DNA from 3 places in the Pigmentiphaga daeguensis genome. Region 3 is predicted to be linked to each of the others. Evidence: predicted binding sites of a transcription regulator. Region 3 holds the regulator's gene; each other region holds the start of a gene.

Region 1 (10,340 bases), on a different contig from region 3:
CTCGTGGCGACCGCGCGGCGCGCCAGCGGCAGTATCCAGCGGCGGCTGATCTCGGTCGTGGTCGGCACCGCCTCGGACCGCAACCGCACCCGGCAGAGCCGCGAACTGCTGGAGTGGGGTTTCCGCAATTTCGAAACGGTGCGGCTTTACGCGGGCGGCGACGCGGTCGGTTCGCCGCGGGTCTGGAAAGGCACGCGCTCGGCCGTGCCCATGGGGTTCCAGCGCGACACCTACATTACCGTGCGCCCGGGAGCACGGATAGAGCGCATCCTGCATCCGGCCTCGCCCCTGATCGCACCGCTGGCGGCGGGACAACGCGTGGGCGAACTCGAGGTGCGCGTCGACGGCGAACCGGCCCGTCGCCTGCCGCTGGTCGCCCTCCAGCCAGTGGCGGCGGCATCGTGGTTCGGACGCGCCTGGGACGGGCTGCGCCTGTGGCTGCACGGGCTGGGCGCCTGAGGCCCGCACGGATTTTGCAGCGGATGCCCCGCATGGTAGGCTGGGCAAAAACAAGGCAGCGGGCCTCGCGGTCCCGCTCCATGGCAGATGACATCCGTTCCAGCGCAGTCCCCTCCGTCCGATACGCCGGCCGGCCAAGCCCGGCGCGGCGGAACGATCTCGATACGCATCGGCCTGCTTGCCCTGGTCGTCGTCTGTACGCTCCCCGCCACGCTGGTGGCGGGCCTCGCGGTGTACGAGACCTACGCGCTGCGCAAGACCCGCATCTACGAAACCACCGTCCTGGCCGCCCGCAGCCTGGCCGCCGACCTGGACCAGGAAGTGGAAGGAATCGGCTCCGGCCTGCGCGTGCTGGCAAGCTCCACCGACCTGGTGCGCGCGGACCTGGCCTCGTTCCACCAGCGGGCCATCGACGCGCTCAAGTACCAGGACATCGACCGCTACGTCCTGACGGACACCCGCGGCAACGAGGTGCTGGATACCTCGGAGCCCTATCCCGGCGTCCTCCCGCCGCCCGTCAGGCTACCCGACCTGCCCCAGGTCTCCAGCGGCGGCAGCCATCCGCTCGTTGCAAGGCTGGGGCCGCCTCGGGAGGGCCGGGGCCTCACCATCATCGTCGGCGTACCCGTCCTGATCGACGGCGAAGCGCGCTATCTGCTTTTCGCCGACCTGGGTTCTGACCGCCTAAGCGCCCTGATGACCCGCCACGCCCTGGGCGAAGGCTGGGTGGCCGCCCTGCTCGACCGCGACGCGACCATCCTGGGACGGACCCGCGACGAAGCGCGTTTCGTCGGGCAGCGGGCCGTGTCCTCGCTGGCCGACGCCGTGCGCCATGAACGCGAAGGTACGCTGCAAAGCCTGACCAAGGAGGGGATTCCCGTCCTGACGGCGTTCAGCCGCCTGGCCACGACCCAATGGACCGTCGCCGTGGGGGCGCCCGCCGCGGCCTTCACCGCCGACCTATACCGGGCCATGGCCTGGGTGGCGGGCGGCGGCCTGCTGGCCATCCTGTTCGGACTGGGCCTGGCCTATCAGTTGGCGCGCCGGATCGAACAGGCGGTAGGCAACCTCGTGGAACCCGCCCTGGCGCTGGGCGCCGGCCACCGTGTCAGCGTGGCGCCACCACACTTCAAGGAAACGGCGGCCGTGGCCGATGCCATCGAGCACGCCGCCGGTACGCTCGAGCAAGCCCGCCAGCTTGCCTATTACGACCCGCTCACCCAGTTGAGCAACCGGGTCCTGTTCGCGGAACTGGCCCGGCGCGCGATCGCCGCCGCGCAACGGTCCCGGGCGTCGCTGGCCCTGGTCGCCGTGGACCTCGATCATTTCAAGACCGTCAACGACGTCCATGGCCACGGCACGGGGGATACCGTGCTGCAGATCGCCGCGCGCCGCATGGCCGACGCCGTGCGCCATTCGGACGTGGTGGCGCGCTACGGCGGCGACGAGTTCATGGTGCTGCTGGACGGCGCGGGCCCGGCCGCCGCCGAGGCCGTGGCCAACAGCCTGGTGGCGGTGCTGTCCGAACCCTATCCGGGCGTCTCGCCCCAGGTAGGCGCCTCGGCGGGCATCGCGGTCTTCCCGCACTCCGGCACCTCGCTGGAAGAACTGATCAGCCGCGCCGACGCGGCGCTGTATGCCGCCAAGTCGCGCGGCAGGAACCAGGCGGTGCTCGATCCTGAAGCCCAGGACAGCGCCCCGGAACGCTCGCTGTTCTGATCCTTCTTACATCCGGTTGCCGGCGCGGCCGCCGTCGCCTGCTACCGTTGGCGGGAAGCGCCATGCCTCGCGCGGGCGCCGGCAACCGGAGCAGCCATCATGAAGACCGCCGCCTTCGCATGCCTCGCAGCCGTGCTCATCGCCGGCTGCGGCACGCCGTCCAGGGAACACGACACGCCAGCCGCCAGCCCCGTCGTCGACGGGCACAACGCCCGCAACGCGCTGGACTGGGACGGCGTCTACGAGGGCACGCTGCCCTGCGCCGACTGCCCCGGCATCCGGACCCGGCTCACGCTGCGCCAGGATGGCCGCTACGAGCTGGAGACCCAGTATCTCGACCGCCAGCCGCGCGTCGACCGCGTCGAGGGCAGCTTCACATGGCAGCCCGACGGCACCCGCATCACCCTGGACCAGGCCGCGGGCGGCAGGCAGTACTTCGTGGCCGAGGGACGGCTCATCCAGCTCTACATGGACGGCACGCGTCCCCAGGGGCCGCTGGCCGGCAACCATGAATTGCAGAAGGTGGAAAATACCGGCCGCTAAGCGGCCGTGTCATCGTTTGTCCTTATACTTTCGCCTGGGCAGAGCCGCTTCGACGGCCACAAGAACAACCACCGGGAACCGCCATGTCTTTTGCCAGCTTGCTTGGACGCATCGCGCTCTGGGCCGCGCTCTACGTGGCCTGCGCCTATCTGTCGTTCGCCCTGGACGATCCCGTCACCCAGGTGTCCTTCGTCTGGTTCCCCGCCGGCGTCGCTGTCGCCGCCTTCTTCGCCATGCCGCGCGCGGCCTGGGCGGCCCTGACCGCCGCGCTGTTCGCCGCCGACCTGGCGCTGTCCGCACTGACCGGCCATCCCCTCATCCCCTCGGCCTGGCTCGCCGGCCTGTCGCTCGCCTCCACGCTCGGCATCGCCTGGCTGTCGCAGCGCTATGCGCAGGGGCGGGACGACTTGCACGCGGTGCTCGGATGGGTGGCCGTCACCTTCGTGGTCAGCGCCGTCGCCGCGGTTTGCGGCAGCGCGGGACTGGCGCTGATCAAGCACGAAGTCCTGTGGGAAGCCGTCTCCGACCTGGCGTGGATATGGTGGGCCGCCACCGTGACCGGCGTGCTGTTCGGCGTCTCGGTGCTGATGGGATTCATGGGCTTTCGCACGATCGAGGCGCCGCCGGGTCCCATCGGCCGTACCGTGGGCATTGCCGCGTGGCTGCTGCTGGCGGCCATGACCTGGTACGTGTTCGGCGTGCACCGCCCGTCCATGTCCGAGGCGCCGCTGCTGCTGGGACTGGCCTGCATTCCGCTGGCGCTGGCCACCGTGGCCACGCTCAGCGGCGGCAACCGCATGGGTTCGCTGGCCGTGCTGACCATGGCGGCCATCGTCATCTATCACTCCAACGCCGGGCGCGGCCCTTTCTTCCTGCGCGGCTTCCTGCCGGGCGAGCCCCTGCTGCTTGCCCAGTGCTATCTCGTGTCGGTCGCCATGCTGCAGGTCTTCGTGCGGGTGCTGACCCGTGGCATCCGGCGCCCGCGCACGGCCGGCGCGGACGGCACCGGCGGCCGCGAGACCCTGTACCGGCTGGATCTCGCCTCCGGCACCATCGTCTGGGACGCGCCGCCCGACGCCCGCCCCGGCCCCGGGACCCTGGATGAAGTGCTGCGGCAGGTCCATCCGGACGACCGCCAGGGCTTGCGGGACCGCCTGCGCGCCGCCGACGGGACGCCGGGGCTGGAGCGCCCCTTCCCCTTCCGCCTGGCGACCGCGCCCGATCAGTGGACGACGGTCGTCGACCTGAACCGGGGGGCCATGATGGGGCCCGACGGCGCTTTCATCATCGGCAGCTGGCGGCTGCCCACCCCGCACCACGGCGCATAAGGGAAACCATGATCCAGCTTGCCCTGCTTCTGTTCGGCGCCGGCTTCGTCCGCAGGAACATCCACCTGCTGCTACTGATCGGCTTCGCCTGGGCCGCCCTGGGCGTGGTCATCACCCTGGACGGCGTGGACGGCGCGCGCTACTTCCCGCTGACGCTCTTCGGCGCGCTGCTGCTGGTGGAAAGCCTGGTCACGCTGACGGTCGCCGGCAGCGGCATGGGCGCCCAGAAGGCCGTGCTGGCCTTCAAGGGCGGCATCTTCCTGCTGGTCGCGCTGCTGATCCTGGCCGGCGGCTCCATCAGCAACCTGCTGCTGGCCATCATCCTGGGCCTGGCCTACTTCGTGCTGGGCGTGTTCCAGATCGCCTCGGCCTGGGTGCTGCGCTACGACCGCTGGCGCCTGTCCGTGCTGGGCGGCTGCGCCCAGGTCCTGTTCGGCCTGTTCCTGTTCCAGCCCTATCCCACCCACTACGCCGGCACGGTCTCCTACTTCATCGGCGTCACCATGCTGGTCGCCGGCATCAACACCATGCGGGTGGCCGCCCGCGCCCGCAAGCTGAGCGAGCAGTCATCCATGTTCGACCTGCTGGCGCCGGCCGACCTGCGCGGGGCCGGCGCCAGCCCGCCGCCTGCCCGGCAGCCGGCGCCGGCGGGCCCCTTGACCGTCCACGTCTGGACCCCCGAAGGCTCGGCCAAGGACAAGACCGTGTCGCGGCCGGTATTCAACCGCTACATCGCCGCCGTCGACGTGCAGGGCGTGATATCGACCGGACATGCCGCCATGGAAGTGCCGCCGTCGACCTACATCAGCCTGTATCCCGCGGTCGACATCGACCGCTCGCCCTCCGAGTTCTTCAACGTATTGAAGGCGGTCAAGGAAAACGACGTGCCGGGCAAGTTCCAGCCCGACTACGCGACCGAGTCCAAGGCCTGGTGTCCGTCGAACTGGCAGGTCAGGTTCGAGCGGTACGACTACGGGAAACTCCAGGCCTTCTGGCAGCGCTACCGCGACCAGGAAATCTATAACCTCACGCGGCGCAACTGCTCCAGTTCGGTCTCGTACGCGCTGGAGTCCGCCCTGGACGGCGTGCTGGACGACCGCAGCCGCAGCGTGCGGCAGGTGCTGCGCACCCTGCTGATGCCCGAATTGTGGATTGCCGCGCAGGTGCGCCAGCGCGCCCAGGTCATGGCCTGGACCCCCGGCCTGACGCTGGACTACAGCCGCGCGCTGCGCGCGGTCGTCCATCCCGTCCAGCAATCCTGGTTCTCGCGCTTCCTGGCGGCCGCCACGCGCATGACCTCGCGCAGCGGCGCCTGAGCCGTGCCTGGGGGGCGGCCCATCGGACCGCGCTGTCTATATGACAAGAAGGACCGGGCTAGGGCTGTCCCGTATACCCTGCCCCTTGAAAGCCCCCTGTCCCATCCCTATAATTAGCACTCGATTGCATAGAGTGCTAACAACGCTGCCTGGGCAGCGTCCCGGCCTCCGGCAACAGGCTCAAGCGCCGCGTTTCGACGCGGCACCGGCCGAATAACGGCTTTCCAGCCTCTTTTTCTGACAAATAGACGTCAACTTCGAACATCAGGAGTTTGTATGGCCCTCCGTCCCCTGCACGATCGCGTGATCGTCAAGCGCCTGGACAACGAGCGTAAAACCGCGTCCGGCATCGTCATTCCCGACAGCGCTGCCGAAAAGCCCGACCAGGGTGAAGTGCTGGCCGTCGGCCCGGGCAAGAAGACCGAGGACGGCAAGGTGCTGCCGGTCGACGTCAAGGTCGGCGACAAGGTCCTGTTCGGCAAGTACGCCGGCCAGGCCGTGAAGGTCGACGGCGACGAACTGCTCGTCATCCGCGAAGAAGAAATCCTGGCGGTGATCCAGTAAGCCCTCGCGGCCCGCTGTCCGATCCCCCGGCATTCAACACCATCATCCAAGGAATTTCGTAAATGGCTGCCAAACAAGTCCAGTTCGGTGATGACGCCCGCGCCCGCGTCGTCCGTGGCGTGAACGTCCTCGCCAACGCCGTCAAGGTCACCCTCGGTCCCAAGGGCCGCAACGTGGTCCTGGAGCGCTCCTTCGGCGCCCCCACCGTCACCAAGGACGGCGTGTCCGTCGCCAAGGAAATCGAACTGAAGGACAAGTTCGAGAATCTGGGCGCCCAGCTCGTCAAGGAAGTGGCTTCCAAGACCAGCGACAACGCCGGTGACGGCACCACCACCGCCACCGTGCTGGCCCAGGCCATCGTGCACGAAGGCCAGAAGTACGTGACCGCCGGCCTGAACCCGATGGACCTGAAGCGCGGCATCGACAAGGCCGTCGCCGCCGCCATCGAAGAGCTGAAGAAGATCAGCAAGCCCTGCTCGTCGAGCAAGGAAATCGCCCAGGTCGGCTCGATCTCGGCCAACAGCGATTCGTCGATCGGCCAGATCATCGCCGACGCGATGGAAAAAGTGGGCAAGGAAGGCGTCATCACCGTCGAAGACGGCAAGTCGCTGGAAAACGAACTGGACGTCGTCGAAGGCATGCAGTTCGACCGCGGCTACCTGTCGCCCTACTTCATCAACAACCCCGACAAGCAAGTCGCGGCCCTGGACGATCCCTTCGTCCTGATCCACGACAAGAAGATCAGCAACATCCGCGAACTGCTGCCCGTGCTGGAGCAAGTCGCCAAGGCCAGCCGCCCGCTGCTGATCATCGCTGAAGACGTCGACGGCGAAGCCCTGGCCACCCTGGTGGTCAACAACATCCGTGGCATCCTGAAGACCACCGCCGTCAAGGCTCCGGGCTTCGGCGACCGCCGCAAGGCCATGCTGGAAGACATCGCCATCCTGACCGGCGGCACCGTGATCTCGGAAGAGACCGGCCTGTCGCTGGAAAAGGCCACCCTGCAAGAGCTGGGCCAGGCCAAGCGCATCGAAGTGGCCAAGGAAAACACCACGATCATCGACGGCGCCGGCGACAGCAAGGCCATCGAGGCCCGCGTCAAGCAGATCCGCACCCAGATCGAAGAAGCGACCTCGGACTACGACCGTGAGAAGCTGCAAGAGCGCGTGGCCAAGCTGGCCGGCGGTGTTGCCGTGATCAAGGTCGGCGCTGCCACCGAAGTCGAAATGAAGGAAAAGAAGGCTCGCGTCGAAGACGCCCTGCACGCCACGCGTGCCGCGGTGGAAGAAGGCGTGGTGCCCGGCGGCGGCGTGGCCCTGCTGCGCGCCAAGCAAGCCATCAAGGACACCAAGGGTGCCAACGCCGACCAGGACGCCGGCATCAAGATCGTCCTGCGCGCCATTGAAGAGCCGCTGCGCACCATCGTCGCCAACGCCGGCGACGAGCCCAGCGTCATCGTCAACAACGTGCTGAACGGCAAGGGCAACTACGGCTACAACGCCGCCACCGGCGAATACGGCGACATGGTCGAAGCCGGCGTGCTGGACCCCACCAAGGTCACCCGCACCGCCCTGCAGAACGCCGCCTCGGTCGCTTCGCTGCTGCTGACGACGGAAGCCACCGTGGTCGAGCTGGTCGAAGACAAGCCCGCTGCTCCCGCCCCCGGCGGCATGGGTGGCATGGGCGGCATGGGTGGCATGGACTTCTAAGAAGCCCCGCCGCCGGTCCCGGGCCCGCCCGGGACGCTGCTTCGAAACCCGCGAGCGTTTGTGCTCGCGGGTTTTTTCGTTTCGGCGGGTAATACCGCATTTGGAGGATGACTCGCCGAATAGCGGTTCATACCATGGGCGTGCATACACACTTGGCAAGGACCGCTCCGCCATGGACTCGGACAACAGGATCTTCCATCGCCGCCTGGCCCGGCTCGCCCTGCTCGGGGCGGCCACGCTATTTTGCGGCGCCGCGTCCGGCGCGACGTATTGCTCGTTCGTCAATCGCGACGACGGGGGCAACCGCAAGTTCACGGTGCGCATCGACACGGCCCGGTTCAAGGGCGAACCGGTGGCCGTCAACGATTGCACCCCAAGCACGATCATCGAGCTGATCACCCACCGGAACTACCAGATCCCGGAGCCGCTCTGGCTATCCTCGGGCTTCGACGAGGACCGGAATCGACTCAGCTACAAGCTGGTCATGAAACAGAGCGGGGGCTATTCCGGCCTCGCCCAGGCCATCATCGTCGAAGCGACCGACAGCAGCGAAGTCGGCGACGTGTATCCGATCCACCTGGAGCCCGTCGACTCCATCAACGTCATCTTCGTTTCAGGATCCAACAACGAGGCGCGCGAGAAGATCCCGAAACGGAAATATACCCTCGAGGGCAAGTTCAACTCGAAGTGATTCCCATCCCTGGGACGATGCCGAAACCCCGCAAGCGCCTGGCTAGCGGGTTTTTTATTGCCTGCGCCAAGCAGCCCCTTGACCGAGTTGCGCTTCGCAACTACATTGGTTGCGATGCGCAACCTCGAACCAGGTACCCGTGGATCCCATGCCGGCTTTGTCCCACGCCCCCGACTCGCTCGTCCAGGAACTTCGCGGACTCTCCCGCAAACTGGTCCGCGAGTTCGGCTTCATGCGGGCGACGCTGGCGGATACGGATCTTGCGCCGTCGGCGGTCCATGCCATTCTGGAGATCGGGGCGGCGCCCGGCATCAATGCGAAGGACCTCGGCCGTCTCCTGAAGCTGGACAAGTCGAACACGAGCCGGCAGCTTGCCAGGCTGCAAGCCGACGGCCTGCTCAAGCGGCAGGCTGCGGCGGGTGACGGACGTTCGTTCGCGCTTCACCTGACCCCTGCAGGACACGCCCTGCGGAAAAAGATCGATCGATACGCCACGGCCCAGGTGTCGAACGCGCTGCGGCGTATCGTTCCCGCCGATCAGCGGGCGCTCGTCCACGCGCTGGCCCAGTATGCGCAGGCCCTGGCCGAAGGCGCCGACTCCGCAGCCACGGCCCGCGAGCCCTCCGCCGGCATCCATGAGGGCTACCGCCCTGGCTGCGTCGGCGACATCGCCAGCCTGCACGCCCGCTTCTATTCGGAAAACTGGGGCTTTGGCGCCTTCTTCGAAAAGAAGGTGGCCACGGAACTGGCCACTTTTGCCGAGGCGCTGCCCGCCGACGGCAAGGCCTTGTGGCTCTACGTGGAAAACCGCCGCACCCTGGCCTCCCTGGCCATGGACGGCAATCCGGCGTCGGGCATCGCCCATCTGCGATGGTTCATCGTCGACGATGCGCTGCGCGGCACGGGCGTCGGACGGGAGCTGATGTCGCGCGCGATGCGGTTCGTGGACGACCGTTTCCAGGAGACCTGTCTGTGGACGTTCAAGGGCCTGGACGCGGCGCGCCATTTGTACGAATCGTTCGGCTTTCGCCTGGTCGAGGAATCGGAAGGCGAACAATGGGGGGCGAGAGTCACCGAACAGCGGTTCAGCCGTCGTCGCCCGAATCCCCACCCGGATTGACGGCGCCTGGCCATCCCGCGAATTCGACCGCAAGGAGCGGAGTGCCGGGCCGCGCCCGGGTTCCTACACTGGCCTCGCCTTCAGCGAAGCGAGTGATGCGCCATGAACACCCCCTCTACCCTGTTTTTGCTGAGCCGCATCGAGTCGCCCATGGGCGGCATGCTGCTCGTCACGGACGCGCGGCAGGTCGTGCGCGCGCTGGACTTCGCCGACCACGAGGCGTACCTGCATCGAGGCTTGCGCGAACACTACGGCCGTGTCGAGCTGGCCGAAGCCCCCCCGCCCGCCGGAATCGCGCGGGCCCTGGCCCGGTACTTCGCGGGTACGCTGGACGCGCTCGACGCCCTGCCGACGGAGACGGCCGGCTCGCCGCTGCAACGCCGGGTCTGGGCCGCGCTGCGTGGCATCCCGGCCGGCACCACCACGAGCTATGGCAAGCTGGCCCGCGAACTGGGCTTCGACGATCCGCGCGCGGCCATCGCGATCGGTGCGGCCAACGGCTCCAATCCCATCGCCATCATCGTGCCGTGCCATCGGGTCATCGCCAGCAGCGGCGATCTCAAGGGCTATGCCTGGGGCCTGCCCCGCAAGCGCTGGCTGCTGGAACACGAGAAGGCGATCTCCCCACAGTCCGCCACCATGGAAACCGCGGCGCTTTCCGGGTTCTGACCAGGGGCGCTCGCATGCATGCATCCATCACGCCATCGACCGCCTGGACTGGGCCGGCATCGCCGAACGGCTGGACCAGGACGGCCATGCGCTGCTGCCGGGCCTGCTGGACCCGGAGGCGGCACGCGACCTGGCTCGGCAGACAGCGGCCACGCGGGCCGCCCCGGGGTTCGGGTGGCCCCTACCGGATCCACCTGAAGCACGGCATCAGCCGCGTGCATC
Region 2 (10,340 bases), on a different contig from region 3:
CCGGCGGCAGGGCGTGCCTAGGCGGCCAGCTTCTGCGGATTCCGGGCATCCCACATTTCGCCCAGCGCGCGCCGGTACTCCGTCGGCATGACCTTGACGAACCGGGTGCGGGCGGTCTCCCAGGCATCCATGATGTCGCGGGCGCGGAAGCTGCCGGTGTAGCGGAAATGGTTCTCGACCAGGCGGCGCAGGATGGCCTCGTCGGTATCCCGCTCGCCGCCCCGCACCATGCTGTGCCACAGGCGCTGCGAACCTTCCTTCTCCTGGACCGCCGCGGGAACGACTTCCTCGAGCTCGACCATGGCCATGTTGGCGCGCAGACGGAAGGCGCCGTCCGGGTCGTAGACGTAGGCCACGCCGCCCGACATGCCCGCGGCGAAGTTGCGGCCGGTCTCGCCCAGCACCACCACGGTGCCGCCGGTCATGTATTCGCAGCCGTGGTCGCCCACGCCTTCCACCACCGCCGCGGCGCCCGAGTTGCGCACCGCGAAGCGCTCGCCCGCCACGCCGTTGAAGTAGGCCTCGCCCGACAGCGCGCCGTACAGCACGGTATTGCCGACGATGATGTGCTCGGGCCCATGGCCGCGGAAATCATTGGGCGAGCGCACGATGATGCGGCCGCCGGACAGTCCCTTGCCGACGTAGTCGTTGCCGTCGCCCACCAGGTCCAGCGTCACGCCATGGGCCAGGAAGGCACCGAAGCTCTGGCCGGCGGTGCCGTTGCACTGGATGTGGATGGTGTCGTCGGGCAGGCCCTCGTAGCCGTACTTGCGCGCCACCATGCCGGATAGCATGGCGCCGATGGTGCGGTTCACGTTGCGCACCGTCGTGATGAACGAGACCTTCTCGCCACGCTCGATGGCGGGACGCGCACGCTCGATCAACTGGTGGTCCAGCGCCTTGGCCAGGCCGTGGTCCTGTTCATCCACGTGCAGGCGGGCCACGTCGGCCGCCACGCGCGGCTGGTGGAACACGCGGCTGAAGTCCAGGCCGCGCGCCTTCCAGTGTTCGATGCCGGCACGCATGTCGAGCAGGTCGGAACGGCCGATCAGGTCGTCGAACTTGCGTATGCCCAGCTGGGCCATGATTTCGCGCACTTCCTCGGCGATGAAGAAGAAGAAGTTGACGACGTGCTCGGGCTTGCCCTGGAACTTGGCGCGCAGGACGGGATCCTGCGTGGCCACGCCCACCGGGCAGGTATTCAGGTGGCACTTGCGCATCATGATGCAGCCTTCGACCACCAGCGGCGCGGTGGCGAACCCGAATTCGTCGGCGCCCAGCAACGCGCCAATCACGACGTCGCGGCCGGTCTTCATCTGGCCGTCGGCCTGCACGCGGATACGGCCGCGCAGGTGGTTCAGCACCAGGGTCTGCTGCGTCTCGGCCAGGCCCAGTTCCCACGGCGTGCCGGCATGCTTGATCGACGACACGGGCGAAGCGCCGGTGCCGCCGTCGTGGCCGGCGATCACCACGTGGTCGGACTTGGCCTTGGCCACGCCCGCGGCCACCGTGCCGACACCGACCTCGGACACCAGCTTGACCGAGATGGATGCCTGGGGATTGGCGTTCTTCAGGTCATGGATGAGCTGGGCCAGGTCCTCGATGGAATAGATGTCGTGGTGCGGCGGAGGCGAGATCAGGCCCACGCCCGGCACCGAGAAGCGCAGCTTGGCGATGTATTCCGACACCTTGTGGCCGGGCAGCTGGCCGCCCTCGCCGGGCTTGGCGCCCTGCGCCATCTTGATCTGGATCTGGTCGGCGCTGGCCAGGTACTCGGCCGATACGCCGAAGCGTCCCGAGGCCACCTGCTTGATGCGCGAACGCAGCGAATCGCCGGCCTTCAGCGGCACGTCGGCCACCACGCGGTCGGCGCCCAGCACCGACGCCAGGGTGTCGCCGTCCTTGATGCCGGCCTTGCCGTGCTGCAGTTCGGCGCGATAGCGCAGTTCGTCCTCGCCGCCCTCGCCCGTATTGGACTTGCCGCCGATGCGGTTCATCGCGATCGCCAGCACCGAGTGGGCCTCGGTCGAGATCGACCCCAGCGACATCGCGCCGGTCGCGAAGCGCTTGACGATCTCCTTGGCCGGCTCGACCTCGGCCAGCGGAATGGCGTGGGCAGGGTCGAACTTGAACTCGAACAGGCCGCGCAGCGTCATGTGGCGCTTGCTCTGGTCGTTGATGATCTGCGCGTATTCCTTGTAGGTGCGGTAGTTGTCCGCACGGGTGGAATGTTGCAGCTTGGCGATGGCGTCCGGCGTCCACATGTGCTCTTCGCCGCGGATCCGGAAGGCGTATTCGCCACCCTCGTCCAGCGCGCCGTCCAGCAGCGGGTCATTGCCGAAGGCCGCCTTGTGCATGCGCAGGGATTCCTCGGCCACCTCGAAGATGCCGATGCCCTCGATGTTGCTGGCGGTGCCCGGGAAATACTGCTCGACCAGCGGACGGTTCAGGCCCACGGCCTCGAAGATCTGGGCGCCGGTGTACGACATGTAGGTCGAGATGCCCATCTTGGACATGACCTTCTGCAGGCCCTTGCCGATGGCCTTGACGTAGTTGTAGATGGCCTTGTCCACGGGCACCTTGGCGTCGTGCTCGTGCTCGTGGGCCAGCGCCTCCATCGCCAGGTAGGGGTGCACCGCCTCGGCGCCGTAGCCGCCCAGCAGCGCGAAATGATGCACCTCGCGCGCCGAGCCGGTTTCCACCACCAGGCCGGTGCTGGTGCGCAGGCCGGCGCGGATGAGATGCTGGTGCACGGCCGAGGTGGCCAGCAGCGCGGGAATGGGCACGCGGTTCGCGTCGACCAGCCGGTCGGACACGATCAGGATGTTGTAGCCGCTCTTGACGGCATCCACCGCCTGGGCGCACAGCGCCGCGACCCGGGCCTGGATGCCTTCCTTGCCCCAGGCGGCCGGATAGGTGATGTCCAGCTCGAAGCTCTTGAACTTGCCGTTCGTGACGCGCTCGATGTGGCGGATCTGCGCCATGTCGGCGAAGTCCAGCACCGGCTGCGCCACTTCCAGGCGCAGCGGCGGGTTCACGTTGTTGATGTCGAGCACGTTGGGCTTGGGCCCGATGAACGACACCAGCGACATCACCATGTTTTCGCGGATGGGGTCGATGGGCGGGTTGGTGACCTGCGCGAACAGCTGGCGGAAGTAGTTGTAGAGGCTCTTGTTCTTGTTGGACAGCACGGCCAGCGGCGCGTCGTTGCCCATCGAGCCCGTGGTTTCCTCGCCCAGCGCGGCCATGGGGCGCAGGATGAACTTGTAGTCCTCCTGCGTCCAGCCGAATGCCTGCTGCCGGTCGAGCATGGGCACGGACGAGCGGCCTTCCTCGACCTCTTCGCGGACGGGTTCGGGCAGCGTGTCCAGCTTGATGCGGATGCGCTCGATCCACTGGCGGTACGGCTTGCTGTTGGCGAGCTGGTCCTTCAGTTCCTTGTCGTCGATGATGCGGCCGAGCTCCAGGTCGATCAGGAACATCTTGCCCGGCTGCAGGCGCCACTTCTTGACGATCTTGCTTTGCGGGACCGGCAGCACGCCCGACTCCGAAGCCATGATGACCAGGTCGTCGTCGGTGACGATGTAGCGCGCCGGGCGCAGGCCGTTGCGGTCCAGCGTGGCGCCGATCTGGCGGCCGTCGGTGAAGGCGATGGCGGCCGGGCCGTCCCAGGGTTCCATCATCGCGGCATGGTATTCATAGAAGGCACGGCGCGCCTCGTCCATCTCGGCATGCTGTTCCCAGGCCTCGGGAATCATCATCATCATGGCGTGCGAGATGGAATAGCCGGACATGACCAGCAGTTCGAGGCAGTTGTCGAACGTGGCGGTGTCGGACTGGCCTTCGTAGACGATGGGATAGAGCTTCTTCAGGTCCTCGCCCAGCACCGGCGACTGCATCACGCCTTCGCGGGCGCGCAGCCAGTTGAAGTTGCCCTTGACCGTGTTGATCTCGCCGTTGTGGGCGATCAGGCGATAGGGGTGGGCCAGCGGCCAGGCGGGGAAGGTGTTGGTGGAGAAACGCTGGTGCACCAGGGCCAGCGCCGTGACGGCGCGCGCGTCGGCCAGGTCGCGGTAGTAGCGGCCCACCTGGTCGGCCAGCAGCAGGCCCTTGTAGACCACGGTGCGGCTGGAGATGGACGGCACGAAGTATTCCTTGCCGTGCTTCAGGTGCATCTTCTGGATGGCGTGCGAGGCCATCTTGCGGATGACATACAGCTTGCGCTCGAGCGCGTCGGGCACCATGACGTCGCCGCCCCGGCCGATGAAGAGCTGCCGGATGACCGGTTCCATGCTCTTCACGTTGGGCGACATCGGCATGTCCTTGTCGATGGGCACGTCGCGCCAGCCCAGCACCACCTGGCCCTCGGCGCGCACGGCGCGCTCGAGCTCGGCCTCACAGGCCAGCCGCGACCCTATTTCCTGGGGCAGGAACACCATCGCCACCCCGTATTCCCCGGGAGCGGGCAGGACCACGCCCTGGGCGGCCATTTCCTCGCGGTACAGCGCATCGGGGATCTGGATCAGGATGCCGGCGCCATCGCCCATGAGGGGATCGGCGCCCACCGCGCCGCGGTGGTCGATGTTCTCGAGGATCTTCAGGCCCTGCTGGATGATGGAATGGCTTTTCTGGCCCTTGATGTGGGCCACGAAACCCACGCCACAGGCGTCGTGTTCGTTGGACGGGTCGTACAGGCCCTGGGCGTCCGGCTGGCGCGGCGCGGGCAGGCCGATGCGCGAAGCGTCGATGACGGCCGTCCGGGACGACGGGGCCGAGAGGTGATCCTGGCTGGATAGGGGCATGGTGCGCTCCGCTGGAGGACTCGCGTGCCGGGCACGAATCCGGGTACTGGACATCGGGAATTCCGAACCCGGCGCGCACAGGAGCAGCGCCAGGGGAAAACGACGATACTGCGGCGCACCAGGGGCTGCAAGAAAAATAAAAAGGGGAACGTCCCCAATTATTATCCAGGCTACAAATCGAGGAAATTAAATTGGGGTCGCACCATTACCGTGCGTTTTCATCCTCTGCTCGCGGCTGTTTCCGGGGCCTCCCCCGCTTGCTGGCCGCGGCGCGCCGGCTGCTGGTGCCCTCGAGCGACTGCACGAAGGCCGGCCCACCCAAGGCCCATTGGCCGTATAGCGCCTGTTCGATGCGCTGCGCCGCCGAGGGCGCCACGCCCTCGGCCATTCTGGCGCGGTAGTTGGCCTGCCGGTCGAACGGCGTATTGCCGCAGGCCCAATAGTCGGCATGGTCGTGCAGCAGCCCCGCCGCCGCGGCCCCCACGTGCGCCGGGGCCGAGGACCAGCGCCACAATTCCGCATCGCCGGCCAGCCCCTGGCGCAGCGGGACCGTCTCGAGCCAGATCAGGCAGGGCAGCACCCAGGCGCCCGGCTCGACCAGCGTGGAGCGGAACCGGCCGGCAAAGACCCTGCCTATATGTAATCGGGCGGCCAGGCGGCGTCCCAGGGACTGGATCACGGCCGAAATCCCGCCTGGGCCCGAGGGCGTGGCCATCAGCAACAGTTGATCGAAAGTAAGCGCCCACCCATGAACGGCCACGCCGTGCTGCCGGGCGTCGGCCTCCAGCCAGGCGGCCACCTGGTCCAGCATGGCGCCGCCGTCGCCCCCCGCCGACAGGGGAACCGTGAAACGGGCCTGGGCGAGATGGGGAAGATCCGGAGCGTACAGGCGGGGAAGGCGGGCCATGTTTATTGGGGACGCATCAATATAGAAGGTCGGAAAATGCAGGTTTCCGCGAACGATACGCCGATTTCATGGTCTATGCAGTATGAAACCCTGATCGCCCGCCCAAGCCCGGTCCCCATCGGCTCCCCTCCGGCGCCGTCCCGACCGGGTCCGCTCGCCGTGCTGCATTGCACAGCGATCGAATCGCTTTATCGCACCCATCAAAAACACCCATTAGCACTCTTTGTTCGAGAGTGCTAACCTTCAGACATGGAGGTAAGCCGTTTATGAAACGTTCGTCGAATCAGTCCAACGTCCTCGCACCCGCCACAAGCGGTCCGGGCGCGCTGGCCCTGGCCATCGCCAACCCGGGCGCCCTTGGCACGATCGAAGCCTATATCGGCGCCGTCAACCGCCTGCCGGTGCTGACGGCCGAGCAGGAACACGACCTGGCCCTGCGCTACCAGGAAAAGCAGGACCTCAACGCCGCCCGCGAACTGGTGCTGTCGCACCTGCGCCTGGTGGTGGCCATCGCCCGCCAATACCTGGGCTACGGATTGCCGCACGCCGACCTGATCCAGGAAGGCAACGTCGGCCTGATGAAGGCCGTCAAGCGCTTCGACCCCAACCGCGGCGTACGGCTGGTCTCCTTCGCCATCCATTGGGTCAAGGCCGAGATCCACGAGTACATCCTGAAGAACTGGCGCCTGGTCAAGGTGGCGACCACCAAGGCCCAGCGCAAGCTGTTCTTCAACCTGCGCAGCCTGAAACCGGACTCGCATGCGCTGACGCCGGAGCAGGTCGAGGAAATCGCCGCCAGCCTGAACGTGCGGCCGCAGGACGTGACCGAGATGGAAGTGCGCCTGTACGGGCAGGACATGGCCCTGGAAGGCCGTGGCACCGATGACGGCGAAAACGATTTCGCCCCTATCGCCTACCTGTCGGACGAAGGCCAGCACGAGCCCAGCGCCATCCTCGAGGAACGCCGCCGCGACGAACTGCACGGCAGCGGACTGCTGCAAGCGCTGGATAGCCTGGACGAGCGGTCGCGCCGCATCATCGAGGCGCGCTGGCTGAAAGACGAAGGTGGCGCCACCCTGCAGGAACTCGCGGACGAATTCGGTGTGTCCGCCGAGCGCATCCGGCAGATCGAGGCCCGCGCCATGACCAAGATGCGCGGAGCGCTGGCCGAGTACGCCTGACCCCGCAGGCAGCGGCCAGGGCGACACGAGCCCGAGGGCGGATTCCGGAGCACCGGATCCGCCCTTTTTATTTGGGCGCGACAGCCGTCACACGAAGTTACAGAAATGGCGGAAATTTACGTGGAAACACGGGTGGCGGGTGAACTTCCCCGCCTGGGCGTGGACTAACCATCAGGTGGGACACGCTTTGGGTGCAACGCCCTCGTGTCGGAATGTCGGGCTTCCCCCCGCTCGACGTTTCTTCCGGCGCAGTCTGCCGGTACCAGCCGATACATCCGCCTCTGCTTTTCTCCTCCCTCCCCCCCACTTGAGGCGGATATTCCACGGGACACCTTCGGTGTCCCGTTTTTTTAGGGGGAGCCCACCCCCTACCCGCTTACGCGGGCCCCCTCAAGGGGGCGATGCGGGTGGACCGGCGGAGCCGGATCCACCGCATCCTGGGTCTAGTACCCGTTTCTTGGAGTGTGCGGCACCGGTGCTGTCGCTGGCTGCCAGCGGTAGCAGCCGTGCTTAAGTCCAAGATAGTTTCCCTAGACCCAGGAAACCGCGGATCTGGCTTTGCCAGTCCGCCGGTTTCGCCCCCTGGGGGGCGCGCGTCAGCGCGTAGGGGGGCTATAACAGCTGGCGAATGTCGCTGGCCAGGGCGTCGACGCCGGCATTGTGGCGGGCGAAGAGGCGCAGGTGGCCGTCGGGGTCGTAGATGTAGACGCCGGCGGTGTGGTCCATGGTGTAGGAACCGGGCTCCTTGCCGGGGACCTTGGCGTAGAACACCTTGAAGGACTTGGCCACGCGGGCGGTGGCATCGGCGTCGCCGCGCAGCCCGAGGAAGCTGGGGTCGAACTGGGTCACGTACGCACGCAGGATCTCGGGCGTGTCACGCTCGGGATCCACCGTCACGAAGGCGATCTGGACCTTGTCGCCGTCCTTGCCCAGGCTGTTCTTGACCTGCACGAACTCGGCCAGCGTGGTCGGACACACGTCGGGACACTGCACGAAGCCGAAGAACACCACCAGGACCTTGCCCTTGAAGTCCTGCAGCGTGCGCGGCTGTCCGTTGAAATCCGTCAGGGACAGATCCGTTCCCAGATCCGATCCGCTCACGTCGGTGCTGTTGAACGAAGGCTTCTTCTGGCAAGCCGCCAACATCGCCGCCGCCACGGCGGCAGCGCCGGCGCGCAGGACGAAACGGCGGGAAACAGCAAACTCGGCCATGACTAACCCTCAATGACGACAAACGGAGGGAGAATCCGCCCGGACACGGGCGGACGTCCCTCACAACCAGTGATCGACCAGCAGGGCCGCGAACAGCAGCGACAGATACAGGATCGAATAGCGAAACAGGCGCCGCGCCAGCTCGTCGCTGTAGCTGCGGTAGAGCTTCCAGGCATAGCCCACGAACACCAGCCCCAGGGCCACGGCGCTGGCCAGGTAGACCAGGCCGCTCATGCGGATCACGTAGGGCAGCAGCGTGGTGGCGAACAGCGCCACGGAATACAGCAGGATGTGCAGCCGCGTGAGCTTCTGGCCGTGCGTGACGGGCAGCATGGGCAGGCCGGCGTTCTCGTAGTCCTTGGTGCGGTACAGCGCCAGGGCCCAGAAATGCGGCGGCGTCCAGATGAAGATGATCAGTACCAGCAGCCACGCCTCGGCCGGGACGCTGTCGGCCACGGCGGCCCAGCCCAGCGCCGGCGGCATGGCGCCGGAAAGGCCGCCGATCACGATGTTCTGCGGCGTGCGGGGCTTCAGGATGACGGTATAGATGATGGCGTAGCCGACGAAGGTCGCGAAGGTCAGCCACATGGTCAGCGGATTGACCAGGGTGTAGAGCACGGTCATGCCCAGGCCGCCGACCACGCCCGACATGGCGATAATCTGCAGCGCGCCGATGTCGCCCCGCGCGGTGGGCCGGTGCGCGGTGCGGGCCATGCGCGCGTCGACCTGCTCCTCGATCAGGCAGTTGATGGCGAAGGCGGCCGCCGCCAGCAGCCAGATGCCTATCGTCGCCGCGATCACGGTCTGCCACGGCGGCACGGCGGGGGTGGCGAGGAACATGCCGATGACCGCGCAGAAAACGGCAAGCTGGCTGACGCGAGGCTTGGTCAGCACCCAATATTGCCGAAGACGCAGACTGACGGTAGACACAGTAATGCTTTCCATGAGGATTCCCGAACTTCAGTAGGCCCTCGCGCCGCCATCCGGCGCGTGGCGGGCCCGTCCCAGCCTGACCAGCAGCGTCACGCACAGGATGGTCAGGACGGCGGCCCCGCCGTTATGCAGCACGGCGATCACTATAGGCCATTGCAGGAAAATGCTGGTCAGCCCGGTCAGCAGTTGCACCACGAGCATGGCCAGCAGCGCCCGCGACGGCCCCTGCAGGCCGTCGTATCGGCGCAACCTGAGCGCCAATCCGCCCAGGTAGATCAGGACCACGAACGCGAAATTGCGATGCGTCCAGTGGATGGCGGTCAGCGCGCTTTGCGAGATGATCTCGCCCGATGGCAGCTCGCCCAGCCCGCGCACGATCGAATAGCCGCCGCCGAAGTCCATGTCCGGCAGCCACTGGCCGTGGCAGGTCGGGAAATCCATGCAGGCCAGCGCCGCGTAATTCGTGCTGACCCAGCCCCCCAGCGCCAGCTGCGTATACAGCAACACCAGGCCGACCGCCACGTATTTCCGCCAACGTCCGGCTTCCGGCACGATATCCGGCAGCACGGTCTGCCTGGCCGACAGCCAGGTCAGCAGCGCCAGCAGGCTGATCCCGCCCAGCAGGTGGGCGGTGACCACGGCCGGCATCAGTTGATGGGTGACGGTCCAGGCGCCGAAGGCCCCCTGCAGGCAGACCGCCGGCAGGATCACCGTGGCCAGCCAGGGGGACTGTGCCAGCGCCTTGCGGTGGCGCCAGGCCATGAACACGATGCCGATGATCAGCATGCCCAGCAGGGTGCCCGCGTAGCGGTGGATCATCTCTATCCAGGCCTTGGATAGTGTAACCGGTCCTTCGGGCATGGCCGTCGCGGCGGCGTGGATGTCATGCCGCGCCCCGATCGGGGACGCATTGCCGTAGCAACCCGGCCAGTCGGGGCAGCCCAGGCCGGAATCGGTCAGCCGCACGAAGGCGCCGAACATGATCAGGTCGAAGGTCAGGAACATCGTGATCGCCACCAGCCTGGCGTAGCGGGCGCGGATCCGGGTGGTGCCCTCTTCGAGGCGTTGCGTGTCCATGGTCCCGCCCTAGCCGATGCGCGACGCGTGCAGCAGCTTGCCGATGTCCTCGCGCAGGCGCAGGGGATCGGGATTCTCGGGGAAGCGCAGCATCAGGTTGTTGCGAGGGTCGACCAGCCAGATGTGCTGGCCGAGCGCCGCGGGCGTGGCGTCGACGCCGGGCGGCAGCGCGAGGAAGCGCCCCACCTGCTCGGCCCGGGCGCGGACCATGTGGGTGCCTTCGTAGGC
Region 3 (10,340 bases):
GTTCTTCTTGATCATCTTGGTCATGACGCCACCCAGGGTCTCGATACCCAGGGACAGGGGCGTCACGTCCAGCAGCAGCACGTCCTTGCGGTCGCCCGACAGCACGGAGCCCTGGATCGCGGCGCCGGCGGCGACGGCCTCGTCGGGGTTCACGTCCTTGCGCGGATCCTTGCCGAAGAACTCCTTGACCTTCTCCTGCACCTTGGGCATGCGCGTCATGCCGCCGACCAGGATCACGTCGTCGATGTCCGAGACCTTGACGCCGGCATCCTTGATGGCGATGCGGCAGGGCTCGATCGTGCGGTTGATCAGGTCCTCGACCAGCGCTTCCAGCTTGGCGCGGGTGACCTTCAGGTTCAGGTGCTTGGGACCGGAGGCGTCGGCCGTGATGTACGGCAGGTTGATCTCGGTCTGCGTGGCCGACGACAGTTCGATCTTGGCCTTTTCAGCGGCTTCCTTCAGGCGCTGCAGGGCCAGGACGTCCTTGGACAGGTCCACGCCCTGTTCCTTCTTGAACTCGGCGATGATGTAGTTGATCAGCACCTGGTCGAAGTCTTCGCCGCCCAGGAAGGTGTCGCCGTTGGTGGACAGCACCTCGAACTGCTTTTCGCCGTCGACGTCGGCGATCTCGATGATGGACACGTCGAACGTGCCGCCGCCCAGGTCATAGACGGCGATCTTGCGGTCGCCCTTTTCCGACTTGTCCAGGCCGAACGCCAGCGCGGCCGCGGTGGGCTCGTTGATGATGCGCTTGACGTCCAGGCCGGCGATGCGGCCGGCGTCCTTGGTCGCCTGGCGCTGGCTGTCGTTGAAGTAGGCCGGCACCGTGATCACGGCCTCGGTCACTTCCTCGCCCAGGTAGTCCTCGGCGGTCTTCTTCATCTTGCGCAGCACTTCGGCCGACACCTGCGGCGGGGCCAGCTTCTTGTCGCGCACCTGCACCCAGGCGTCGCCGTTGTCGGCCTTGACGATGGCGTAGGGCATCAGGTCGATGTCCTTCTGCACCGCCTGTTCGTCGAACTTGCGGCCGATCAGGCGCTTGACGGCGTACAGGGTGTTCTTGGGGTTGGTAACCGCCTGGCGCTTGGCCGGCGCGCCGACCAGGATCTCGCCGTCTTCCATGTAGGCGACGATCGAGGGGGTGGTGCGGGCGCCTTCGGCGTTTTCGATGATCTTGACCTGCTGGCCTTCCATCACTGCGACGCAGCTATTGGTGGTGCCCAGGTCGATGCCTATGATTTTGCCCATAATCCTTGTTCCTGAAAGAAATCAGAAAATTTCGCTTGATCAATAAATAGGTGGGAATTTCGTTATTTCAATGCCTGCGATAGCTTCTTTCGATCGCGGCGGGCCTTATTTGGCGGCCGCGACCGTCACCAGTGCCGGACGCAGTACTCGATCGACGATCATGTAGCCCTTCTGCAGGGTCTGCAGGACCGTGTTGGCCGGCTCGTCCGACGGAACCGACGCGATGGCCTGATGGTGGTGCGGATTGAATTTGTCCCCGGGCACCGGGGCGATCTCGACCAGTTTGTTGCGCTCGAAGGCGCCGATCAGCTGCTTGAGGGTCACATCCACGCCCTCGCGCAGGGTGTCGATGGACTGGTTTTCCTGGGCCAGGGCAGCCTCCAGGCTGTCCTTGACCGGCAACAGGTTTTCCGCGAATGCCTCGATGCCGAACTTCTGGGCCTTGGAGACTTCCTCCTGGGCGCGACGACGGATATTGTCCGCCTCGGCACGGGCGCGCAGCATGGCATCGTAGTTGTCCTTGGCCTCGGCCTGGGCCGCGGCCAGCTGGGCCTGCAGCGCGACGATGGGATCCTCGCCGCCCTCGGTTTCGGGCGTTTCCGCCGCCGGAGCGGGGTTCACGTTTTCGGGATCCAAATTGGGTTGGTCGCCAGGCTTGTGCTCAGCCGACATTGGTGCCTCCATGAAAAACCAGAAAAATCAGTGACTTGCTTGAACTCTATGCGCGAGATGGGGGTGAAATCTGCGCTTTCAAGTATATCCCCCCCCTACGCGCTAACGCGCGCCCCCCAGGGGGCGAAACCGGCGGACCGGCAAAGCCGGATCCGCGGTTTCCTGGGTCTAGGGAAACGATCTTGGACTGAAGCACGGTTGCTACCGCTGGCAGCCAGCGATAGCAACCGGGCCACGACCCACGATGGTCCCACTAGACCCAGGATGCGGTGGATCCGGCTTTGCCGGTCCACCCGCATCGCCCCCTGGGGGGCGCGCGTCAGCGCGTAGGGGGGGTCCTCAATTGGGGGTTCTAAACCTCTCGATCTTGCGGCGGTCTTGCTTGGTGGGGCGGCCTTTCAGGGTCGCGGCGGGGTCGGCGTTCTGGCGGCGCAGTTCGATGGCTTCCAGGCGGCGTTTCATGCCTTGCTGGGTCTCGTCGTACAGGGTGCGCGCGAAGACCGCCGGGCCGCGCTGGGTGGAGAGGGCTCGGACCAGGACCTCCCAATCCTGGTCTCCGGCGCGGATTTGCAGGATGTCGCCGGGACGCACGGCGCGCGAGGGCTTGACCCGTTCGCCGGACACCTTCACCTGCCCTGCCTCGACCGCTTCCTGGGCCAGCGTACGGGTCTTGTAGAACCGTGCCGCCCACAGCCATTTGTCGATACGTAGTTCTTCCATCACATTACCGGTCCGTCGCCGGCGTCTTGTCGTTCTTGCGCTGCAGCAAGACGGCTGCATGCGCCGCGTCGGTGGGCTGGCGGGCCTCGGAGCGGGTGGTCCAGCCTTGCATGTGGCGCCCGGCCAGGTCTGCCAAGGCCCCTATCCACGCCGGCGAGTCGTTCAACGCGTCGATGTAGCGTAGTTGCCGGCCCCCCGCCAGCAGGAAGGCTTCCTTGCCCTGCATCGCGATCTCTTCCAGGGTTTCGATGCAATCGGCGACGAAGCCCGGGCAGAACACGTCCACGTCCGACACGCCGCTTTTCGCCAGTTCCTTCAGCCGGGGTTCAGTATATGGCTGGAGCCACTCGGCGGCGCCGAAACGGCTCTGGAACGTAATCTCGACCTGTTCGGCATACAGGCCCAGCCGCTCGGCCAGCAGCCGGCCGGTCTCCAGGCATTGCTCGTGATAGGGGTCTCCCAGCGCGATGGAACGCTTGGGCAGGCCGTGGAAACTCAGCACCAGTTTCTGGCCTCGCCCGTTGCTGCGCCAGAAATCCAGGATGCGGATGGCCATCGCCTCGATATAGCCCGGATCGGCGTGGAAATCGCGCACGAACCGGACCTCGGGCACGTTGCGCAGCCGGGCCAGGCACGCGCCCACGGCGTCGGACACCGCGGCCGTGGTGCTGGCCGCGTACTGCGGATACAGCGGCAGGACCAGGATGCGCTCGCAGCCGGTCTCGCGCAGCGAGGCGATGGCCGCCTCGAGCGACGGATTGCCGTAGCGCATGGCCAGCGCCACCTCCACGACCAGCCCCCGGTCGGACAGCGCGCGCGACAGCGCCTCGGCCTGGCGGCGGCTCCAGGCCAGGAGCGGGGAACCCTCGGGCGTCCACACCGAGGCGTAGCGCGCCGCCGCGTCGCGCGGCCGCAGGGTCAGGACCAGGCCGTACAGGATGGGCAGCCAGACCAGGCGCGGAATCTCGACTACCCGGGGATCGGACAGGAACTCGGCCAGGTAGCGGCGGACCGCGGAGGCAGTAGGTGCGTCGGGCGTGCCCAGGTTGACCAGCAGCAGGCCGGTGCGGGTGGGATGGAGGGAAGACGGCGGCGGCTCGGGAAGGAAACGCATGCGTGGCGTGTGCGGGTCTCAGGAATGGCGGGAGGAACGGCGCGGGACGGAGATGCCCCCGGCCGTTGCCGGCGGACGCCGGCTCAATGATGGCTCAACGCGTTGGACAACAGCCGCGCGGTGATGTCGACGATGGGAATCACCCGCTCGTACGACATCCGGGTGGGGCCGATCACGCCCAGGGTCCCCACGACCTTGCCGTCCACCCCGTAGGGCGCCGTGATGACGCTGACCTCTTCCATCGGCACGAGCTGCGAGTCGCCGCCGATGTAGATCTGGACGCCCTGCGCCCGGCTCGAGACGTCCAGCAGCTGCATCAGGTCGGTCTTTTTCTCGAACAGCTCGAACATCCTCCGCAGCTTGTCCATGTCGGCGGTGATGTCGGACACGCCCAACAGGTTCAATTCACCCGAGATGACGACGCTGTCGTCCTCGGTGGCCGCCTCGGCGCTGGCATCCACCGCCAGCTCCATCAGCCGGGAGATGTCCTCGCGCAACTGGCTCAGTTCCCGCTGGAGGATCTGGCGCACGTCCTCGAACGACTTGCCGCTGAAATGCTGGTTGAAGAAATTGGCCGCCTCGGTCAGCTCGGTCGAGGAATAATCCCGCTGGACCATCAGCATGCGGTTCTGCACGTCGCCCTCGGGCGTCACGATGATCAGGAGCACCCTGGTGTCGGACAGCCGGATGAACTCGATCTGGCGGAACATCTGGCTGCGCTTGGGCGACATCACCACGCCGGCGAACTGGGTCAGCTTGGACAGCAGCGAAGCCGCGGCCGCGATGACGCGCTGCGGTTCGGCCGAAGGCAGCAGGGTCTGGATGTGGGTGGCCTCGGAGACTTCGTAGGGCTGCACCGTCAACAGCGAGTCGACGAACATCCGGTAGCCCCGGGGAGTGGGGACGCGCCCGGCGGAAGTATGGGGGCTGTGGATCAGGCCATGGTCCTCGAGGTCGGCCATGACGTTGCGGATCGTGGCCGGCGACAGGTCGAAGACCTTGGAGAGCGTGCGCGAACCGACAGGCTGTCCGTCGGTGATGTAACGCTCGATGAGAGCTTTCAACAATGTACGTGCGCGATCGTCCATAAAGGGATTGTACCCCCCCTACGCGCTTACGCGCGCCCCCCCCCCGGGGGGGGCGGCACTGGCGGACCGGCGGAGCCGGATCCGCAGTGCCCTGGCAACTGCCAGGCTGATGGGGGCCGGGGTTCTTTAGAGGAACGGCGTTCAAGGTGGGTGAACGGATTGAGTATTGGGAATGGCAAAAAGGACCACATGGGGCCCCGTTGGGGGGTCTCCCCTCATATAATGCCTGCATGCATTTTCCCATCGTCGCCCTCGTCGGCAAATACCACGATACCGGCATCGCCGCGCCGTTGCGCGCGGTCGCGCAGATGCTGCGCGATGCCGGACGCGAGGTCGTGTTCGAGAAGGACACCGCCACCAATATCGGCGTCCTGGACTACCCCTCCGCCACCGTCGAGGAGATCGGGCAGCGCGCGTCGCTGGCCATCGTCATGGGGGGCGACGGCACGATGCTGGGGGTGGCGCGGCAGCTGGCGCCCTGGGACGTGCCGGTGGTGGGAATCAACCACGGCCGGCTGGGATTCATCACCGACGTCCCCATCGAGGATGCCGGCACCGCCATCGCCGGCATCCTCGACGGCCAGTTCGAGTCGGAAACCCGCACCCTGCTGGCCTGCAGCGTCATCCGGGGCGAAACCACGCTGGTCTCGGCGCTGGCCTTGAACGACGTGGTGCTGAGCCGGGCCGGCCTGGGCGGCATGCTGGAAGTCACGGTGCAGGTGGATGGCCTGTACATGTCCAAGCAACGCGCCGACGGCCTGATCATCGCCACGCCCACGGGATCGACGGCCTACGCGCTGTCGGCCAACGGCCCCATCCTGCATCCGTCGCTGCGCGGGCTGGTGCTGGTGCCGGTGGCGCCGCAGGCGCTGTCGAACCGGCCGATCGCGATCCCGGACGACTGCACGATAGACATCACCCTCACCCGCTCTCCGGGGGGCCGCGACGAAAGCGCCAGCGTGCACTTCGACATGCAAAGCTGGTCGTCGCTGCAGGAAGGCGACCGCGTCCTGGTGAAACGCGCCGAACATACCATCCGCTTCCTGCACCCGGCCGGATACAGTTATTTTTCCACCCTGCGGCGCAAGCTGCACTGGAACCAGATTTCCGGCACCGCGATCGACTAGTCTTTCCCGCCCCTTCCACCGGCCCCATTCGCATGCTGCGCGCCCTGCACATCAACGATTTCGTGATCGTCGACCAGACCGAGGTCGAATTCGGCCCCGGCTTCACCGTTTTCTCCGGCGAAACGGGCGCCGGCAAGTCGATCCTGATCGATGCGCTGGCGCTGGCCCTGGGCGAACGCGCCGATGCGTCGGTGCTGCGGGAAGGCGCCAGTCGGGCCGAGGTCAGCGCGGTGTTCGACGTTCCGCCGGCCCTGCTGGACTGGCTGGCCGAACGCGAGCTGGACACCGACAGCCTGGTGCTGCGGCGAGTCATCGATGCCCAGGGCCGCAGCCGCGGCTACATCAACGGCGTACCCGCCACCCTGACCCAGCTGCGCGAATTGGGCGAGCACCTGGTCGACATCCATGGCCAGCACGCGCACCAGAGCCTGCTCAAGACCGATTCCCAGCGCGACATGCTGGACGACCACGGGGACCACGGCGCCTTGCGGCGCGAGGTGGCCCAGGCCTGGAAGGCCTGGCGCGAGCTGGCGCGCAGGCTCGAAGCCGTGGAACGCGACGCGGCCTCGCTGCAGCAGGAGCGCGAGCGCCTGCAATGGCAGGCCGACGAGCTCGACAGGCTGGCGCTGAAGGACGGCGAATGGGAGCACCTGCAGGCCGAGCACGGCAGGCTGGCCCATGCCCAGTCGCTGATCGACGGCGCCAGCCAGACCATCGCCGCCCTGGAAGAAGACGATGACGCCGCCCATGCCCGCCTGGCCGCCGCGGCCCAGCGCATCGGCCAGCTGGCGGTGCACGACGCCGCGCTGGCACCGGTGTCCGAGGCGCTGGAATCGGCCCGTATCGCGTTGCAGGAAGCCGTCTCCGACCTGAACAGCTATCTGGGGCGCCTGGAGCTCGACCCCCAGCGCCTGGGCGAAGTCGAGGCGCGCCTGCAGGCGGTGTTCGACACCGCCAGGAAGTTCCGCCTGCAACCGGAGGAATTGCCCGAACGGCATGCCACGCTGCTGGCCCAGCTCGAGACCCTGAAGGAAGCCGAGGACGTCCAGGCGCTGCGCGCCAGGGCCGAAGCCGCCAAGGCCGCCTACGACGCCGCCGCCGCCAAGCTCGGCCGGGCCCGCAAGAAGGCGGCCGGCTCGTTGTCCAAGGCGGTGACCCAGGCCATGCAGACGCTGGCCATGACCGGCGGCCGCTTCGAGGTCGCGGTCGAGCCGGCCGACCCCGGTATCCACGGATCGGAGGCCATCGAATTCCGCGTCGCCGGACATGCGGGCACCACGCCCCGTCCGCTGGCCAAGGTGGCGTCCGGGGGCGAACTGGCGCGGATCTCGCTGGCCCTGTCCGTCATCGCCAGCCGCGCAGCGCGGGTTCCGACCCTGATCTTCGACGAAGTCGACACGGGCATAGGCGGCGCGGTGGCCGAGGTGGTGGGCAGGCTGCTGCGCGAACTAGGCAGTTTGCATCAAGTATTGTGCGTCACCCACCTGCCCCAGGTCGCCGCTTGCGGCAATACGCACCTGCGGGTCGACAAGCGCCAGGAGAAAGGCGCGGCGATCTCCACGGTCAATCGGCTGGACAGGGGGGGACGGGTGGACGAGATCGCCCGGATGCTGGGCGGCATAGAGATCACCGCCACGACGCGCAAGCATGCGCGGGAAATGATAGGCAACAACTGAGGCGGGCCAGCGCCCGCCCCTTGCCTGCCTTCAGCGGCTCTTGGCGCAGTTCTGGCAGATGCCGTAGAGCGACAGCGCGTGCCCGGTCAGCACGAAGTTGTGATCCTTGGCGATCTTCTGCTGGCGTTTTTCGATTTCCGCGTCGAAGAACTCCTCGACCTTGCCGCAATTGGTGCAGACCAGATGGTCATGGTGGTCGCCCTCGTTCAGCTCGAACACGGCCTTGCCGCTGTCGAACTGGCTGCGGACCAGCAGCCCGGCCTGCTCGAACTGCGTCAGCACGCGATAGACCGTGGCCAGCCCGATCTCGACGCTTTCGCCGATCAGGGCCCGATAGACGTCTTCGGCGCTCATGTGGCGCACTTCGGCCTTGCGGAAGACATCCAGGATCTTGAGCCGGGGAAAGGTCGCTTTCAGGCCTATACTTTTGAGTTCGCTTTGATCTGTCATGATGATCCCTTCTGAAAGCGGTTTCGTGTGTCGGTCCCCGCTGGACGGCGGGAACCGGCGTGGGTGCTGGGTCTTCGAGCCCAGTCAGCCATCTGGCGCGCGACACGCGCATGGCGCGGCGCTCCGGCATGGAAGGCGGCGGGACGGCCCGGCTCGGCGCACGAAGCGCCCTGTTACCCGTCCCGCGGCAGCCGTCCTGAAGTGCCGGGAAAGCCCCGGAAAAGCCCAGGCAATCCCCGAGGGCTTTATGATAACGGTTTCCCCAATCAAGACGAGTGCGGATCTGTGCCAAACGCTCTGATTTCCTTCATCCACGGCCAAGCCGGCACCTTGCGGCGGCTGGCCCCGGCCGCGCTGCTGGGCCTGGCGGCATGCAGCTCGGTCAACAACTACGTCCCGAACTTCGTCAAACCCTACCGGGCCGACGTCCAGCAGGGCAACTGGCTGACCCAGCAACAAGTGGAGCTGCTGCGCCCCGGCATGACCCGCGAACAGGTGCGTTTCGCCCTGGGCAGCCCTACCCTGACCAGCATTTTCCATTCCGACCGTTGGGACTATCCGTACCTGTTCACGCCGGGCCACGGGCAGACCGAGGAACGGCGCTTCACCGTCTATTTCGTCAACGACCGGCTCGAGCGCTGGACCGGCGATGAACAGCCCGCCCGCCAGCCGTTCCAGCAGAAGGACACGCGCAAGGCCCTGGGCGCCATCACGCAGCCGGCCCAGCAGGCCCCGAACGCGGCGCCCCTGACAGTCGAGGGCAACGCCGCCTCTCCCAGCCTGGACCCCGGTTCCGCGCCCGCCGTCGCCACGCCGGTCGCTCCGATCGCGCCTCCCGCCGCACCGCCCTCCGGCGACGCGGCCCCCGCTCAACCCGCCACGAATACCAAGGAATGACCTCGATGCGTATCGCCATTGCCGGGGCTACCGGCCGCATGGGCCACATGCTGATCGAAGCCGTGCTCGCCGCCCCCGACCTGGAACTGGCCGTCGCGCTGGACCGCGCAGGCAGCCCCGCCATCGGCCACGATGCCGCCGAGTTCCTGGGCAAACAAAGCAAGGTCACCATCACCGACGACCTGGACGCTCTTGCCCAGGCCGACTGCCTGATCGACTTCACCCGACCCGAGGCCACGCTGGCCCACCTGGAAGCCTGCCGCCGCCACGGCGTCAAGCTGGTCATCGGCACCACGGGCTTCGACGAAGCCGGCAAGGCCGCGATCGCGGCGGCCGCCGACAAGGTCGGCGTGGTCTTCGCGCCCAACATGAGCGTGGGCGTGAACGTCACCCTCAAGCTGCTGGACATCGCCGCCCGCATCCTGAAGGACGATTACGACGTGGAAGTGTTCGAGGTCCACCACAAGCACAAGGTGGATGCTCCATCCGGCACGGCGTTGAAAATGGGTGAAACCGTGGCGCAGGCCTGGGGCAAGCCGCTGTCCGAGGTGGCCGAGTGGGCCCGCCATGGCGACACCGGAGCCCGCAAGCACGGCACCATCGGCTTTTCCTCCGCCCGCGGCGGCGACGTGGTGGGAGACCACACGGTCTTCTTCTGTGGCCCGGGCGAACGCATCGAGATCACCCACCGCTCGAGCAGCCGCGTCAACTACGCCGAAGGCAGCCTGCGCGCCGCCCGCTATCTGGCGGACAAGTCGGCCGGCCTGTATGACATGCAGGACGTCCTGGGTCTGAGGTCCCCCCCTACGCGCTAACGCGCGCCCCGCAGGGGGCGATGCGGGTGGACCGGCAAAGCCGGATCCACCGCATCCTGGGTCTGGGTGCGGACGTCTCGGGGCGGAGCGCCGCATCCCCTCAACGGTGCTGGCGGACCGGCAAAGCCGGATCCGCTGTGCCCTGGCAACGGCTAGAACGGCCTCTTATGGGGCCGTTTTGCTTTTCAGGGTCCATTGATGGCCTTGTTCTTGGCTTCTACGGCGATGACCAGGCGCTGGGCCATCTGGGGCAGCGGGACGATCTCGTGGACGGCGCCCAGGGCGATGGCTTCGCGGGGCATGCCGAAGACCACGCTCGACGCTTCGTCCTGGGCAAGGTTGTAGGCGCCGGCCTCGCGCAGCGTCAGCATGGCCCGCGCGCCGTCCTTGCCCATGCCGGTCAGCATGACGGCCACGGTGCACGCCCCCGCCGCGCGGGCGGCCGACAGGAACAGGACTTCGACCGAGGGACGGTGGCGATTGACCGGCTCGCCCTCGGACAACTGCGCGTGATAGCCCAGCAGCGGCAGCGG

Evidence for each region. Region 3 encodes HrcA, which represses chaperone genes, less so after heat shock. Its sites were predicted from a motif close to TTAGCACTCNNNNNNNNNGAGTGCTAA; they were not measured.
Region 1: groES (co-chaperone GroES) is a predicted target of HrcA. The motif match lies at 5,479-5,505, and genes of this name have one in related genera.
Region 2: rpoH (RNA polymerase sigma factor RpoH) is a predicted target of HrcA. The motif match lies at 5,923-5,949, and genes of this name have one in related genera.

Annotation. Positions count from the first base shown of each region.
Region 1 covers NZ_BAAAEN010000030.1:49,523-59,862, forward strand. The annotation lists gene ABD104_RS26290 (D-alanyl-D-alanine carboxypeptidase family protein) at 1-459, shown strand, start outside; gene ABD104_RS26295 (diguanylate cyclase domain-containing protein) at 547-2,178, shown strand; gene ABD104_RS26300 (copper resistance protein NlpE) at 2,278-2,721, shown strand; gene ABD104_RS26305 (MASE1 domain-containing protein) at 2,805-4,049, shown strand; gene ABD104_RS26310 (HdeD family acid-resistance protein) at 4,058-5,365, shown strand; gene groES (co-chaperone GroES) at 5,642-5,929, shown strand; gene groL (chaperonin GroEL) at 5,992-7,638, shown strand; gene ABD104_RS26325 (hypothetical protein) at 7,811-8,329, shown strand; gene ABD104_RS26330 (bifunctional helix-turn-helix transcriptional regulator/GNAT family N-acetyltransferase) at 8,478-9,449, shown strand; gene ABD104_RS26335 (methylated-DNA--[protein]-cysteine S-methyltransferase) at 9,552-10,118, shown strand; gene ABD104_RS26340 (2OG-Fe(II) oxygenase) at 10,205-10,340, shown strand, end outside.
Region 2 covers NZ_BAAAEN010000016.1:48,074-58,413, forward strand. The annotation lists gene ABD104_RS19095 (glutamate synthase-related protein) at 18-4,802, opposite strand; gene ABD104_RS19100 (hypothetical protein) at 5,008-5,709, opposite strand; gene rpoH (RNA polymerase sigma factor RpoH) at 5,976-6,890, shown strand; gene ABD104_RS19110 (SCO family protein) at 7,503-8,102, opposite strand; gene cyoE (heme o synthase) at 8,163-9,047, opposite strand; gene ABD104_RS19120 (COX15/CtaA family protein) at 9,063-10,112, opposite strand; gene ABD104_RS19125 (SCO family protein) at 10,122-10,340, opposite strand, start outside.
Region 3 covers NZ_BAAAEN010000002.1:237,088-247,427, reverse strand. The annotation lists gene dnaK (molecular chaperone DnaK) at 1-1,248, opposite strand, end outside; gene grpE (nucleotide exchange factor GrpE) at 1,354-1,920, opposite strand; gene ABD104_RS03915 (RNA-binding S4 domain-containing protein) at 2,260-2,640, opposite strand; gene hemH (ferrochelatase) at 2,645-3,754, opposite strand; gene hrcA (heat-inducible transcriptional repressor HrcA) at 3,838-4,842, opposite strand; gene ABD104_RS03900 (NAD kinase) at 5,073-5,969, shown strand; gene recN (DNA repair protein RecN) at 6,002-7,645, shown strand; gene fur (ferric iron uptake transcriptional regulator) at 7,676-8,095, opposite strand; gene ABD104_RS03885 (outer membrane protein assembly factor BamE) at 8,381-8,992, shown strand; gene dapB (4-hydroxy-tetrahydrodipicolinate reductase) at 8,998-9,807, shown strand; gene ABD104_RS03875 (CheB methylesterase domain-containing protein) at 9,993-10,340, opposite strand, start outside.